DNA from 2 places in the Bradyrhizobium sp. BR 1432 genome. Region 1 is predicted to be linked to the other one. Evidence: riboswitches for the same ligand, from Rfam matches in the RefSeq annotation. Region 1 holds a riboswitch; the other holds the start of a gene.
The links. Region 1 has a riboswitch for cobalamin ahead of ACSKB8_RS01055 (ribonucleoside-diphosphate reductase subunit alpha). Riboswitches for the same ligand answer to the same signal wherever they lie in the genome.
Positions count from the first base shown of each region.

Region 2: another riboswitch for cobalamin. It lies ahead of ACSKB8_RS38015 (TonB-dependent receptor); the one in region 1 lies ahead of ACSKB8_RS01055 (ribonucleoside-diphosphate reductase subunit alpha).

Region 1 covers NZ_JBPUGF010000003.1:165,174-172,423, reverse strand. The annotation lists partial or broken gene ACSKB8_RS01060 (ribonucleotide-diphosphate reductase subunit beta) at 1-9, opposite strand, end outside; gene ACSKB8_RS01055 (ribonucleoside-diphosphate reductase subunit alpha) at 20-2,908, opposite strand; cobalamin riboswitch at 3,029-3,243, opposite strand; gene ACSKB8_RS01050 (HAD family hydrolase) at 3,933-4,613, shown strand; gene ACSKB8_RS01045 (ABC transporter substrate-binding protein) at 5,052-5,960, shown strand; gene ACSKB8_RS01040 (extracellular solute-binding protein) at 5,860-6,432, shown strand; gene ACSKB8_RS01035 (carbohydrate ABC transporter permease) at 6,490-7,250, shown strand, end outside.
Region 2 covers NZ_JBPUGF010000003.1:7,827,906-7,835,155, forward strand. The annotation lists gene ACSKB8_RS38010 (PepSY domain-containing protein) at 152-1,588, opposite strand; gene ACSKB8_RS38015 (TonB-dependent receptor) at 1,601-3,958, opposite strand; cobalamin riboswitch at 4,074-4,275, opposite strand; gene ACSKB8_RS38020 (histidine phosphatase family protein) at 4,348-4,920, shown strand; gene cobT (nicotinate-nucleotide--dimethylbenzimidazole phosphoribosyltransferase) at 4,927-5,979, opposite strand; gene cobF (precorrin-6A synthase (deacetylating)) at 5,990-6,739, opposite strand; gene ACSKB8_RS38035 (energy-coupling factor ABC transporter permease) at 6,785-7,250, opposite strand, start outside.

The DNA.
Region 1 (7,250 bases):
ATCGAGCATCGTCATCTCCTTACTGGCAGGTTTCGCATTCGGGATCGGTGATCCGGCAGGCTTTCATGCCGTCGAAGTCCGGCTCGGGGACCACGATCGGCGCGTACGAGATCGCGGCCGAGGCGGACACGGCATTGAGCTTGCCGTCAGTGCCCTTCAGGGTCGATTTTTCGACGTGGGTGGCACTGTGAGATCGCAGATAGTAGGTCGTCTTCAATCCACGGCGCCAAGCCAAGCGGTAAAGTGCATCGAGTTTCTTGCCAGATGGATTGGCGATGTAGAGGTTGAGCGACTGCGACTGGTCGATCCATTTTTGCCGGCGCGCAGCCGCTTCGATCAGCCAGGAGCTGTCGACCTCGAAGGCTGTCGCATAGAGATGCTTGAGATCGTCGGGCACCCGATCGATCCGGCCGACGCTGCCGTCGAAATATTTCAGGTCGGAGACCATCACCTCATCCCATAGGCCGCGGGCTTTGAGATCGCGGACCAGAAGCTCGTTCACGACCGTGAAGTTCCCGGACATGTTCGATTTGACGAAGAGGTTTTGATAGTTTGGCTCGATCGACTGCGACACGCCGCAGATGTTGGAGATCGTCGCCGTCGGCGCGATTGCCATGACGTTGGAATTGCGCATGCCGCCAGCGACGACCTTCTTGCGCAGGCGCTCCCAGTCCAGCGTCGAGGAGCGGTCGACATCGAGTCCACCGCGTGCATCGTTCAGCAGTTGGATAGAGTCGAGCGGCAAAATACCTTTCGACCAGAGTGAGCCCTCGAAGCTCGGGTAGCGTCCGCGCTCGGTAGCGAGATCGGACGACGCCTCGATGGCGTGGAAAGAGATTGCCTCCATGCTGATATCCGCGAACGTGACCGCCCGATCCGACGCGATCGGGATGCGCTGGACCTGAAGCGCCTCCTGGAAGCCCATCAGGCCGAGACCGACCGGCCGGTGGCGCATGTTGGAGCGGCGCGCCTCCGGAATGGTGTAGAAATTGATGTCGATGACGTTGTCGAGCATCCGCACGGCGGTCGTCACCGTCCGCTTCAGCTTGGCCTGGTCGATGCCGTCGGGGCCGACATGATTAAGCACATTGACGGAGCCGAGATTGCAAACGGCGACTTCGTCGGCCGAAGTGTTCAGCGTGATCTCGGTACAGAGATTCGAGGAATGGATCACGCCCATGTGGCGCTGTGGCGAGCGGAGGTTGCAAGGATCTTTGAAAGCAATCCAGGGATGGCCGGTCTCGAATAGCATGGTCAGCATGCGACGCCAGAGGTCGCTGGCCCGTACCGTCTTGAAGAGCCGCATGCCACCGGCCTTGGCTTTGGCTTCATAGGCTTCGTACGCCGTCCTGAATGCCTCGCCGTAGAGATCATGCAGGTCTGGCGTCTCGTCCGGCGAGAATAGCGTCCACTCGCCGTCGGCATCGACGCGCTGCATGAATAGGTCCGGCACCCAGTTGGCAGTGTTCATGTCGTGGGTGCGGCGGCGGTCGTCGCCGGTGTTCTTGCGAAGGTCGAGGAATTCCTCGATGTCGATGTGCCAGGTCTCAAGGTAAGCGCAGACGGCGCCCTTGCGCTTTCCACCCTGGTTGACGGCGATCGCGGTGTCGTTGGCGACTTTGAGGAACGGGATGATACCCTGGCTCTCGCCATTGGTGCCCTTGATGTGAGCGCCTAACCCGCGAACTGGCGTCCAGTCATTGCCGAGGCCACCCGAATATTTGGCGAGCAGCGCATTGTCCTTGATCGACTTGAAAATGCCGTCGAGGTCATCGCAGACCGTGGTGAGGAAGCAGGACGACAACTGCGGACGCAGCGTGCCGGAATTGAACAGCGTGGGTGTCGAGGCCATGAAGTCGAACGAAGACAAGAGATCGTAGAACTCGATCGCCTTTGCCTCGCGATCGATCTCGCGCAGCGCCAGCCCCATCGCAACCCGCATGAAGAAGGCCTGCGGCAGCTCGATCCGTTTGCCGTGCTGATGCAGGAAATAGCGGTCGTAAAGCGTCTGAAGGCCGAGGAACTGGAAGTTCAGGTCTCGTTCCGGCTTCAGCGCTGCCGTGATGCTCTGGAGATCGAAGCGGGCGAGTTCTGGATCGAGCAGCTCGGCGGCGATCCCGACCTTCACATAGGCCGGAAAGTATTCGGCATAGCGTGTCGCCATGTCGGCCTGCGAGGCCGACGTGGCAACGCCATAGACGTGCGAGAGCACCTCGCCGCGGAGCTTGTCAAGCAGCAAGCGCGCGCTGACGTAAGCATAATTTGGCTCGTGCTCGACCAGCGTGCGCGCTGCCATGATCGAAGCCAGCGCCAGCTCGTCCTGGCTGATACCGTCGTACAGATTGCGGGTGGTCTCGGCCAGCACGGGCTCGACAGAGACGCCATCGAGGCCGGCGCAGGCTTCGCCAATGATAAGCGCAAGGCGGTTGGTATCCAGCCCGACACGTGAACCATCCGCCAACGTGACGTGAAGGGCCGGAGCGCCGGCGGGCGTCGGCTGCGCGGCTGCGTCCTCGGCGCGCTGACGCGCGCGCTCTTCGCGATACAACACATAGGCGCGCGCGACCTTGTGGTTCTCACTACGCATCAAGGCGAGTTCGACCTGATCCTGCACATCCTCGATGTGGAAGGTGCGTCCTTCGCCCGCGCGCCGCATCAGCGCTGCGACGACCTCGGCGGTCAATTGCTCAACGCTCTCATGCACGCGACGCGAGGCGGCCGCCGTGGTGCCTTCGACGGCCAGAAAGGCCTTGGTCATGGCCACCGCAATCTTGGCGGAGTCAAACGTGGTCACCTTGCCGTTACGGCGGATGATCTGCATGGTCGGCTCGCTTGGCGCGAGCGATTGAGGACGCGACTGGAAAATGGGAGCGGACGCATTGTCCGCGTCGTGCAGGTTCAGTGACATCAATAGGCCCCGTGATGCGTGTTGTGTTTGAACGGGGCTGTAGGGAGGGCGCTGCAGAAACGCCGGCAGTGGAGTTGCCGGACGGTGCATGCAAGCGACCGCCGGGACACCCCGCCCGTGGACGTTCTGACCGTCACGGCAGGTCTCCTGGCTTGCAGGTCGTTGCACTTCCTGTCTTCCCGGCGCAGTCGCACCAGTGACGTCGTTCGGAAGCAGCTCGCTGCTGACAGTTGCGGGGGCAGCGCCGGAATTCCGCGCACAAGGCGCAGTTCACCGGCTTCCCTCTTAGCCACTAAATCTTGCGATTCAGTAGAACCGTGACGCCTATATCTAGTGATGTCCGGGACGCGCTGTCAACACCTGATGAAGGTGCCGGCGCGGACTTGCTCGTGGAATGCTGAAATCTCACGGGCGCCTGCTTCTGACCTCCTGATCCGATGGGCGTTCTCATTCGATACCGAGAGAGCGGCCAGGCTTGCGCAGCCGCGTTGCAACTCGGCCACGAATTGGCTCTCTCCTCTCCAAGCTTACAGCGAAGTTTGGGAGGACTCCGTAGGGTCGGGATAACCACGAACCGCCAAAGCCTGGCTATTTAGTACCAATGTCGCGTTCCAGACAATGTGTTGCGACTTCGACGAGAGATCACTGCTGCTTCACAAGCCTGTCGTGTTTTTCAGGTGATGACCGGTGAGATGGGTCGAGTCACTTCGTTTATGCACTGGTACGACGCTTGCTTGAGATTGTCAGACGATGTGTTCACGTAGCCTAGGCCGAACTTATTCTCCCTCCGACGCTGGGCTCCTCAACAAGAAGATTAGCATGTCGGACGTTGCCGGCGCGTTTCCTTCGCCTTTAACCCGCACCCCATCTGCGCTTGCTAATTCCCGTGTCGTCGTGACTGTGCGGGCATGATGGCATCGATTTCTCATCGTCCACGTCGAGATGCGAACCGCAGAAGGGCAAAACCGCGATTCAATGGCGGATCTTTTCCATGCGCCGATCCATCCCTGCTTAAGGTCGAATCATGAAACCTATTCTTGTCTTTGACTGGAACGGCACGCTGCTCGACGATGCGCACATGCTACTGCAGACGACAAATGCAATACTGGATCGCTTCGGCCGCACAACTATCGATATGGATACGTTTCGGAACCATTGCGACGTCCCACTTTCTATCCTGTATCGCAGTCTGGGAATGTCGGAATCGGAAATTGCCGACGTAGATCGAGATGCGGGTGCAATGTTTCACGACACCTACGAACAGTTTGCGAGCAAAGCTGACCTGCGCGAGGGCGCTCGTAGAATTCTGGAAATGGCGCGCGAGCGAGACGCTTCGTCCATCATCGTAAGCAACCATGTCGTCGAGCCTCTCCAATCGCAATTGCGAAGGCTTGGAATCAATGACTACATTAACGAGGTGATCGCTTTTGAAAGCCGCGCGGCGCAGTTCAAGTCAACGAGCAAAGGTGAGCGGCTTCGTCGCTATATGCAAGAGAACGACCTGAAGCCACAGGCGACCTTCATCATCGGCGATATGCCAGTCGAAACGAATATTGCTCGCGACCTCGGGCTCATAAGCGTGTCCATTACCGGCGGATTTGTCTCCGATTCGCGATTGCAGGCAGCAGAACCGGACTACATCATTCGCAGTCACCACGAGCTGTTGCCGATCTTGCAGGGGCACGGCTTTTTCCGGGATGCATAAACGATAATAAGAACGATGATGCGACGTCCTGCTGCAGCGATCACGCATGTGCCTCAGCTAGGCTGAGAATACCTCGACGGCGGCCATAGACTCTCGCGTTTATTGTAGTGGCCACGAATGGAATTTAACCATTCTGCCGTTTTCCTTGCGGTAGAGCTGCGCGGGTTCGCGCCCTTGGACTATTCAGGCTGCGAAGAATCCCGGTTTGCCGCTCAGACGGTTCGCTATTGTGAGGGCCGGCATTGCGACCCGCTAAAGCCGCGCCTACCGATCCAAGACGTCGTTCGCAAGCCATTCTCACATTACCCAAACTTACCCAACCTTCGTCTGGAAAGGCCGCTTACGGTTGAGAACGGCGGCTAGCTTTCACTTACTGCGGCCTCTGCAAGAGGAGGGGCGCGTGGTTTGCGGGCCAAAGAGCCCATGTCGGAGGGAATCATGCCAAGGACGCTCGCCGTTTTGCGCGGCCATTCGGCCAATTTTGTCAAAAAGGCTCTTATCTGCTCCACGCTTCTGGCCGGAACAGTCATCAGCCAAGCCAAGGCGGACGACATCAACTGGCGCCAGTTCGAGGGCACTTCGATCGTCTGGGCCTACGACATTCATCCCTATGCCGATGCGGTCGCAGCCCAGTTGCCAGAATTCGAGAAACTCACCGGCATCAAGGTGACGCCCGAGCTTTATCCGGACGATGCCTATTGGAATAAGCTGACCATCCAGCTCAGCACAAAATCGCCGAGCTGGGACGTCGTAGGCACGGGCATTCAACCGGCCTGGGATCTTGCGCCAGGCCAATTGCTCGAGCCACTCGACCGTTATCTGAACGATCCGAAACTCACCGCGGCCGGGTACGACTACAAAGATTTCTTCCCTGCATTGCGGGATGCACTGACCTGGAAGGTCAAGGAAGGGCAGATCGAGCCGGGAAGCGGGCAGGTGTGGGCCATCCCACACGGCTTTGAGAATATTCAGCTGTTCTACCGCAAAGACATCCTCGAGAAGCATGGCGTCACGGTTCCAACAACTCCGCCGCAGATGTCCCTCGCGTGCGAGAAACTCAAGGCTGCGGACCCCGCGATCACACCTTTGGGCGTGCGCGGTGTGCGGTTTTGGAGCAGCATTCACACCGCTGCGATCTCGATTGCCAGGTCCTACGGCGTGCATGATTTCATCGTCAAGGACGGAAAGCTCGACACAGGCCTGGACTCACCCGAGTTCGATCGCGTTCCACAAGGACTATGTGGACATGATCAAGAAATGCGCAGCTCCGTCCTTCGCCAACGACAACTGGTACCAGGTCGTCGATGGCATCAATTCAGGACGCACCGCGATGGCGATCGACTCTAACATGTTTGGCTTTTGGAATGATGTGGCTGGCAAGCCCGCCTCAGGCAAGATCGCATTCGCGCCTCCGTTGCGGGCTCCGAACAGCAAGAATTTTGAATCCAACATCTGGATCTGGTCTCTTGCGATGAACGCTGCTTCCCGGAAGAAGGGTGCAGCCTGGCTGTTCATCCAGTGGGCAACTTCAAAGCAGGTCGAGCTGAACGGCGCTGTAGCCGGCAAGCTCGTCAACTCTCCGCGTTCCTCGACGTGGAGCGACAAGGCTTGGCTTGAATACGCGGCAAAGCCTGAATTCAACAATTTCGTCGAAGCGTTCAGGGCCGTGCAAGACAGGGCGCAGCTGGCCTTTACAGCCCGCGTCGGCTTTGCCGAAGCAATGAATGCCTGGGCCGTGGCCATGCAGAAAATGGTCAATGGAGCTGACGTCAAGGCAACGCTATCCGACCTCGCCTCGGAAATCCGTTCGTCCATGTGAAGGTAAAAGGGGCGGCAGATCGAGCTGCCGCCCCTTTGCATATTAGAGAATAGTGAAATGGACCTTCGAGGATTCGACGCAACCGTGACGCTGCAGTCTTCGGCCAGTCAACTGACCTCGTCAAAAGATGATCTGGTCAAGAACGCCGCGCCGGTGCGTGTTGACTGGTGGAGTATTGCCGCGATTGCTCCAGCGATCGCCATACTGCTCGGATTTCTTTTCCTGTTCTTCTATGGCGTATTTCAGTCGCTGACTGACCTCAAGTTCGGTCGGCCGCTGGTTCACTTCATTGGCCTCAACAACTACGCAGCGCTGATCAAGACAGATGATTTCTGGAACAGCATCCGCGGCACTCTGGTCTACGCCGGATCGGCGGTCATTGCAGAGGCCGCGTTCGGTCTTGCACTTGCCAAGCTGTTCGCAACTGAAGTTTTCCTAGCGCGTGTGATGCGGCCGGTCATTCTCTTGCCGCTCGTTCTGCCCCCGATGAGCGTAGCGCTGATGTGGACGACAATGATGGATCCGCAAAACGGGATCATGAACTACTTATTGTCCCTTGTCGGCATCAGCCGATTTGCGTGGATTTCGGATCCGAACACCGCGATGTTCTCCTTGGTCCTCATCGATGTATGGACCTATACGCCGTTCTTCGCACTAATTATCTTCGCTGGCCTTCAGGGCATCGATGATGAGGTGAGGGAGGCAGCCCGCGTCAATGGTGCGAAGGGATGGGCGACATTTGTTCATATCGAGCTGCCGCTGATTACTCCGTACATTCTGATTGCCGCGTTGTTTCGCCTGATCGAATCCCTCAATCA
Region 2 (7,250 bases), 7.7 Mb from region 1:
TGATTTTCGGTCTTCGACGGGTTGCTGCCGCCGCTTCGAGCGAGCGCAGAGCTACACCGAAAGGCGGCCGGCGAAAAGGCGTCAATGACGATAGGGCAAGGCATTGCTGATCTGCCGACCCGACCGTATCGAGCCGCAGTTGCGCCTTAATTCAGGCTGCCAGCGACGACCGCAAGCGCCGCCAGCCGATGACGATGCCGGTGATGGAGAAGGTCAGCCCGAGCGTGCAGAGGCTGACGATCACCACATCACGCAGCCGCGGGTGGGCCAGCAAGACCGGGAAGTCGAGCGTGTGCAACGCGCTGTAAAGCCAGCGGTAGGCGCGCCGCGACGGATCCAGTCTTTGCAGCACGCCGCCGTCGCCGCCATCGATGTCGAACCAGAGGTCGCCGTCACAGCGCGAGCGGTAGACCGGTGCACCCGGCGTTGTGGATGGCGCGGGGTAGTCGTCGCTATCAGGAAGGACGGACGGTAGGCCGCAGCCGACTGCAAAGCGCCCCGTCAGAGCCTGAATCTCGTGCACATCAAGGAATCCCGCCAGTCCATCGCGCGGCGCATCCCCTCTCCTGCTCAAGGTCTGACGGCCGAGGGCGACCCGATCGCGCCGATAGACTTTGCCGTTGAAGGCGAACCATTCGGCCTCGCGCGCCGCGGGAGATATCGGTTGCCGATCGAGCGATGGGGCCTCCCGCCAATCCGGCGCGGCGTTCATCAGGCCGGCCTCTGCCGGCGTCAACTGGCCGCGCGAGAACAGCCGGCCGTGATCCATCGAGAGCCAGCCGCTGAAGATCCAGGTCAGCACGAAGACCGTCGCTGCGAGGCCAATGAGGTGATGCAGCGCATGCCAGCCACGGTAAGGTGTGGAGATTTGCCTCTTGGAAATCCTGATCCGCGCGATCCCGAGCACGGCGCCCAGCACAGCCGCGATCAGGGCCAGCAGCACCAAGGTCCAGACCACGCGGTCCCACAGGGACCAATTGCTGCGCAGGATGGTCGGATAGATCCAGTGCAGCACGCTGCCGACAAGATTCCAGCCGCGCTCGCTGCGCGTCGTATCAAGCACGATCTCGCCGGTCGGCGACGAGACATAGACCTCCGTCCCGGCGGCATCGCCGAGGGCAACGCGAAACAGCGGTCGATGACGATCGAAGCCGTTCGGCACGCTCCACTGATCGTAATCCGCACGGCCGACAATCGTCGCATGCGAGGCATCGATCTCGCGCTGGCGCGCATGAGCCTGCGCAATAGCCAGTGCGACGTCAGCGGATTTCATCGACGCGTCGTTCCCGTCGGCCGCACGGATCGCGCGCTGACGCGATGGACCCGAGACGATGTAGACCGCGCCGTCACTCCGCTGGATCAGCCGAACGCGCGTGGCATCCGCGATCCCGCTCGTAGCGACCGCATCCGCAACCGTAATCTTCACCTCTCCGCGATTCACCGGCGCGAGTCCGGCAAATCGCTCCGCTTCTGTGAGCGACGGAAACGGAACGAAGTGCATCACGATTCCGCTCGCGAACCACATCGCGAACAGCAGGCAGAACGCGATCCCGAGCCAGCGGTGCAACAGGACGATCGCGCCAATCATGCGGTCACCGCCCTACCATTTGAACGCGGCCGAGATTTCATAGGTCCGCGGTGCGCCGAGCAGGATCTGGTCGGGATAGAACGGGTCGCCCCAGATCGCATAGCGCTTGTCGGTGAAGTTGCGCACCCGAAAGGTCAAGCGAGCCTGGTCGACGGCATTGAAGACCGTCTTGGGGATGTCGACGAAGGCATAGACGTCGGCGACGGTATAGGCCTTCATCGTCACCACGTTGGCATCGGTGTTGTAACGGTCGCCGACATGACGGCCGGTGATGCCGAGCTCCACCGGCCAGGGCGTGAAGAAGCGCCAGGATGCGCCGGCATTGGCCACGATGCGCGGCACGTTCGGCGGCGTATTGCCGGAGAACGAGCCACCGACAAAATTGTAGTCGGCATAGTGCGCATCGACATAGGCGATGTTGCCCCAGAGACGCAGGGGCTCGATCGGGCGAACGGCCGCCGCGAGCTCCACGCCCTTCGACTCCTGCCGCCCGGCGATGTTGAGCTGCATGCCGCCGGCTGCGGCATAGACGTTCTTGCGCACGATGTCGTAGGCGGAAAACGACCACTCCGCCCGGTTGTCCCAGAACAGGTGCTTGAGGCCGGTCTCATAGGTGCGCGCGGTGGTCAGGTCGAGCGGCTGGGTCGGCCCGAGCAGGAAGATGTTGTTGGCGGAGATGTCTGCGCCGGTGGCGTACTGGCTGAAGAAGGTCAGGCCGGGCACGGCCTCCCAAGTGTAGCCGATGCGCCCCGTCACCGGCGCCCAGTCTTTCGTGAACGGGAAGCCGGCTTTCACAAGCCCGGCGGGGTCGGTCGAATTGCGGTCGAGCCCGATGTGCTCGACGCGCAGGCCACCGATTAGCGCGAAAGTCTGCGTCAGCTTCAGCCGGTCCTCGAACGACAGCGCCTCGTTGTCGATGCGCGCGGTCTGCTGCTGGATCGTGAGCGGGCCGTAAAAGCCGCGGTTGGGATCGACGAGCGAAACGGAATCGCCGGGGAAGTTTGCCGCGCCCGGCCTGACGAAGTCGAGATAGCTTGACGAGAGCGTCGTGACCAGCCGGTTGTCGAAGCCTGCGATGTTCGCGTCCCAGATCAGGTCGGTGACGTTGCCCACCAGCCGCTGGCTGTGCGCGACATAGAAGCGTTCACGATCGACCATGTTCGTTGTGGAATTGAACGCCTCGATCTCGTTGTTGAACCAGGTCCGTTCTGCACCATAGCCATAGGCCTGACTCTTCAGCGTCAGGTCAGGCGCCAGCTTGAGCTCGAAGCCGCCGCGCAGCCAGACCTCCTGGGCGACGTTGCGGTTGTCGAGGACGTTGTAATTGGTGTTGAAGGTACGATCATCGATGGTGACGGCACCGAGATTGGTTCCGTTGTAGTTCGAGACGTAATTGCCGGAGACGATGCCGCTCGTCGCATGCGAGCCGCTGAAGGCGATCGGCACCAGCGGCGCGCCCCAATAGGCCTTCGAGCGATCCTCCCGATATTCGATCGCGCCCCAGACCTTGAGGCTGTCGGAGATGCGGTAGTTGAGCTGGCCGGACGTGCCGAACATCTTGACATTGGTATCGTCGGCAAAGCCGTTGAGCGTGGAACGGCTGATGTCAAAGCGATAGTCCAGCCCCTGCACGTTGGTGCTGCCGCCGGAGCCGTAATGGGCGCGGAACGAGTTCAGGGAATCCCAGGAGAAGTCAGCTTCATTCCGGATCGGTCCGGTATGCGGCTGCTTGGTGACGAAGTTGATGGCGCCGCCGGCGGCGCCCTCGCCCGAGATCAGCGAAGCCGGACCCTTCAGGAATTCCACCGCCTCGAGATTGGCGGTATCCGCGATCCGCGAGGTCATGTTCTGCGGACCGATCTTGATGCCGTTGTAGAGCGTGTTGATCTGGCTGTTGGTGAAGCCGCGCATGGAGAAGGCCGAAGGTTCAGCCGGATTGTCGCCGGAGGTGACACCGACTGCGCCCTGCGCCACCTCCGATACGGTGCGATAGCCCTGCTCGCGCATCGTCGCGGCCGAGATCACCTCGACGGTCGCCGGCGTCTCGCGCACGGTGAGGCCGAGTCGCGAGGCGCTTTCGGCCACGGCATTGCTGTTGAGCGGCGTTGGTGCCGCGGCGGTCGGCACGACGGGCTTGGGCGCTGCAGATGCGGCCGCCGGTCTGCGTGCAGCTGCACGGCGAGCGCTCTGCGCCTCCCGGCCCGCCGGCTTGGCCTGCTTGCGGGATTGCGCCGGCGACACCTCGACCGGCGGCAGGGGTTCGCCGGCCTGCTGCGCTAGCGCGGCAGATACATCGGCGGCGGCTAGTGACGTAAGAGCTGCGGAGGCAAGCAGGAAGCGGCGCGGTCGTACAATGCGGGTGGAAGACACAGTTCGAAACCTCGGTATGACGTCAGTGGCACGTCACAGCGAACGAGGTCTCACCCTGGGCCTGTCAGCCGTCCGATGAAGCCGAATGTCTGTACTCCCCGACCGACATCTTCGCGTGTGACCACGGCTGACGGCAGGTCTCCTGGCTCGCGGGTCGTGACCGCTTCGTCGCCTTCCCGGGACCGAGGACCCAGTGGCTTCTGACGAAGGATTCACCGCTTACAGTTGCGGGGGCAGCCGCGGCATTGGGGACAAATTCCCCGCACCGCATTCCCTTTTCATCCCCTCTCGGGGAAACCGTCGAAGCCATCTAGGATTACGATCAAGACAGAGTCAATGTGCAAGCTGCGGCGTTATTGCCACAGCAACCAACTTCCTCGGAGATGAGCATGGAAGGCGAGACCTTCCTCTGGCTGATACGGCATGCGCCAGTCGACGGCGTCGCGGGGACGATCCATGCGGCTGACGCGCCGGCTGATCTCGGCGATCGCGCGCAATTGCAGGTACTGCGGCAGTGCTTGCCGCCAGACGCTGCGAGCTATGCCAGCCCGTCGCGGCGCACGGTCGAGACCGCGCAGGCGCTGGGACTCGCGCCCAAGTTGATGCCTGAATTCAGTGAACAGGATTTTGGCGCATGGACCGGCCGTCGGCATGACGACATCGGCGCGGCTGGCGACGAGGCCTATGCGCAATTCTGGAGCGATCCGGCGCGCGGACGTCCGCCGGGCGGCGAGAGCTTTGAGGATCAGGTCGCGCGCGTCCGGCTGGGGCTCTCGCGGATCGGCGCGGGCTCCGCAGCGCTCGTCGTGCATTCCGGCACGATCCGCGCTGCGCTCTGCATCGCGCTGGATCTGACACCGCAAGCCGCCTTGCGCTTCGTGATCGATCCGCTGTCGCTGACCCGGATCGACCGGCTCGCCACCGGGTGGCGCGTCGTTTCCGTCAATCAGCGGTTGGCCTGAGCCGGATCAGCTAGGGCGATCCGGTACATTGGCCTGCGCAAACGTCGCCATGCCGTTGTGGAGCGCGCAGGCCGACCGCACCAGCGGCAGCGCGATCGCGGCGCCCGATCCCTCCCCAAGCCGGAGATCGAGGCTGATCAGCGGCTGCACGTTCAGCGCACGCAGCACCAGCCGATGCCCCTGCTCTGCCGATTGATGCGACGGCAGCAGGAACGGCCGGCACGACGGGTTGATCCGCACCGCCGCCAGCGCCGCCACCGACACGATGAAGCCGTCGATCAATACAGGGATGCGGCGTTGCGCAGCCGCGATGATCGCGCCTGAGATCGCCGCGATCTCGAGACCGCCGACGGCACACAGGATGTTTTCGGGCGAAGCCCCCGCAATGCCATGGCGCGCAATCGCGGCATCGATCACCCGCGCCTTGTGGGCGCGGCCGGCCGCGTCGACGCCGGTGCCGCTGCCGGCGATCTCCTCGGCACTGATGCCGAGCAGGCTCGCCGCAATCGCCGCCGAGGTCGTGGTATTGCCGATGCCCATCTCGCCGAAAATCAGCAGATCGGGCTGATTGGCTGCTGCGCGCGCAACCGCGCGCTGACCGGCCTCAAACGCGAATGCCAGTTCCGCAGGTTCAAGCGCAGCTTCCACGCTGAAGTCGCGCGTGCCAGAGCGCGGCTTGTCGGTGACGATTCCCGCCATCTCCTCCTGCGCCAACGTGCCGGTGTCGACCACCTCCAGGCTGGAGCCAAGCTCACGCGCCAGCACCGAGATCGCGGCGCCGCCGGAGGCAAAATTCGCCATCATCGCGATCGTCACGGCTTGCGGATAGGCCGACACGCCCTGCGCGACGATGCCGTGATCACCGGCGAAGACGATGATCGGCACGCGCGCGGCACGAGGAGATTCCGTCGCTTGCAGGCCCGCAAGCTCTATCGCCAGTTGCTCGAGCCGGCCGAGCGCGCCGGTCGGCTTTGTCAGTTGCGTCTGCCGCGCGATGGCTGCCTCGCGATGATGCGCGGAGATCTCGGGGCACTCTTGGTAGACCCATTCGGGGAGCATGCTGCCTCGCTTAACGCGTGCGCTTGAGAATGTAGCTGTCCATGATCCAGCCATGCCGCTCGCGCGCCTCTTGCCGCATTGCGACAATACGCGAGCCCACTTCGGCCAGCGCGCCGGACATGACGATCTGATCGGGCATGCCGAGATAGGCGCCCCACCAGATCTGAAGCCCGGCGGGATCGAGCGATTGGAACGCCGTGCCGCCGTCGAGCATCACCGCTACGGTATCGACGCCTTGCGGCCAGCCGCCTTCGCGCAAGCGCCGCCCCGTCGTGACCAGGAACGGCTCGCCGATGTCGTTGAGCGGCAGCGCATGCGCTGCGCACAGCGCCTGAATCGAGGTGATGCCGGGCACGACCTCGATATCAGGCAACGGATTCAATCGCCGCGCAATTCGCAGCGAGGAGTCATAGAGCGAAGGATCGCCCCAGATCAGCAGCGCAACCTTGCCCTCGCCGGCGAGATGATTTGCGATCGTTTGCGACCAGATCGCGGCCACGGCATCGTGCCAATCGTCCACGCCCTTGCGGTAGTCCGCCTCAGCCGCGTCACGCATTGGCAAGTCGAACTCGGCGATGCGGGTGCTCGCGCTGGTGAGCACGTTCGCGCAGATCGTCCGCCGCAGATCCGCAAGATCGGATTTCGCCGTCCCCTTGCGCGGGATCAGGACGAGATCGGCGGCGTTGATGGCTTGGATCGCGGCGCGCGTGAGCTGCCCGGGATCGCCGCAACCGATGCCTATCAGGGAGAGCGTGAGCATCGCGAGTGCGAAGGGCGGCCGCGCCGGCCGCCCTTCGCTCGTCTCTTAAGCGGCGTTATGCAGGCGCGGCGTGACGAGGCCGGGCGCTGTGACGCCACGCAGCGACTTCGCCAGCGCCAGCACGGCGAGATCGGCGAGCGGCTCGATCACGATGACCAGCGCATAGGATGCCGCAAACGTCGCGATGTTGGCGAGATTGGTCGCGCCGAAGCCGGAGCCATACAGCGCCCAGAACGCCACCCAGGCGACGATGCCGGACTGATAGGCGGTCGAGAGCGCCAGCGCCTGGCGGTATTGCAGATCGACGTAAGCCGTGTTGCGCGGAATGATCCGCGTCGCCAGCGCCTGGATCGCGAACAGCGGCACCAGAAGCGTGGTGACGTTCATGCCGTATTGCGGCAGGTCGGTTGGCACGAAGAAGACGCCCTGGAGCAGCAGACCGAACGCAAGGCCGAAGGCGGCGGGCGCAGCACCGAACAGCAGAAACAAGGTCGAGCCCAGGATAAAGTGC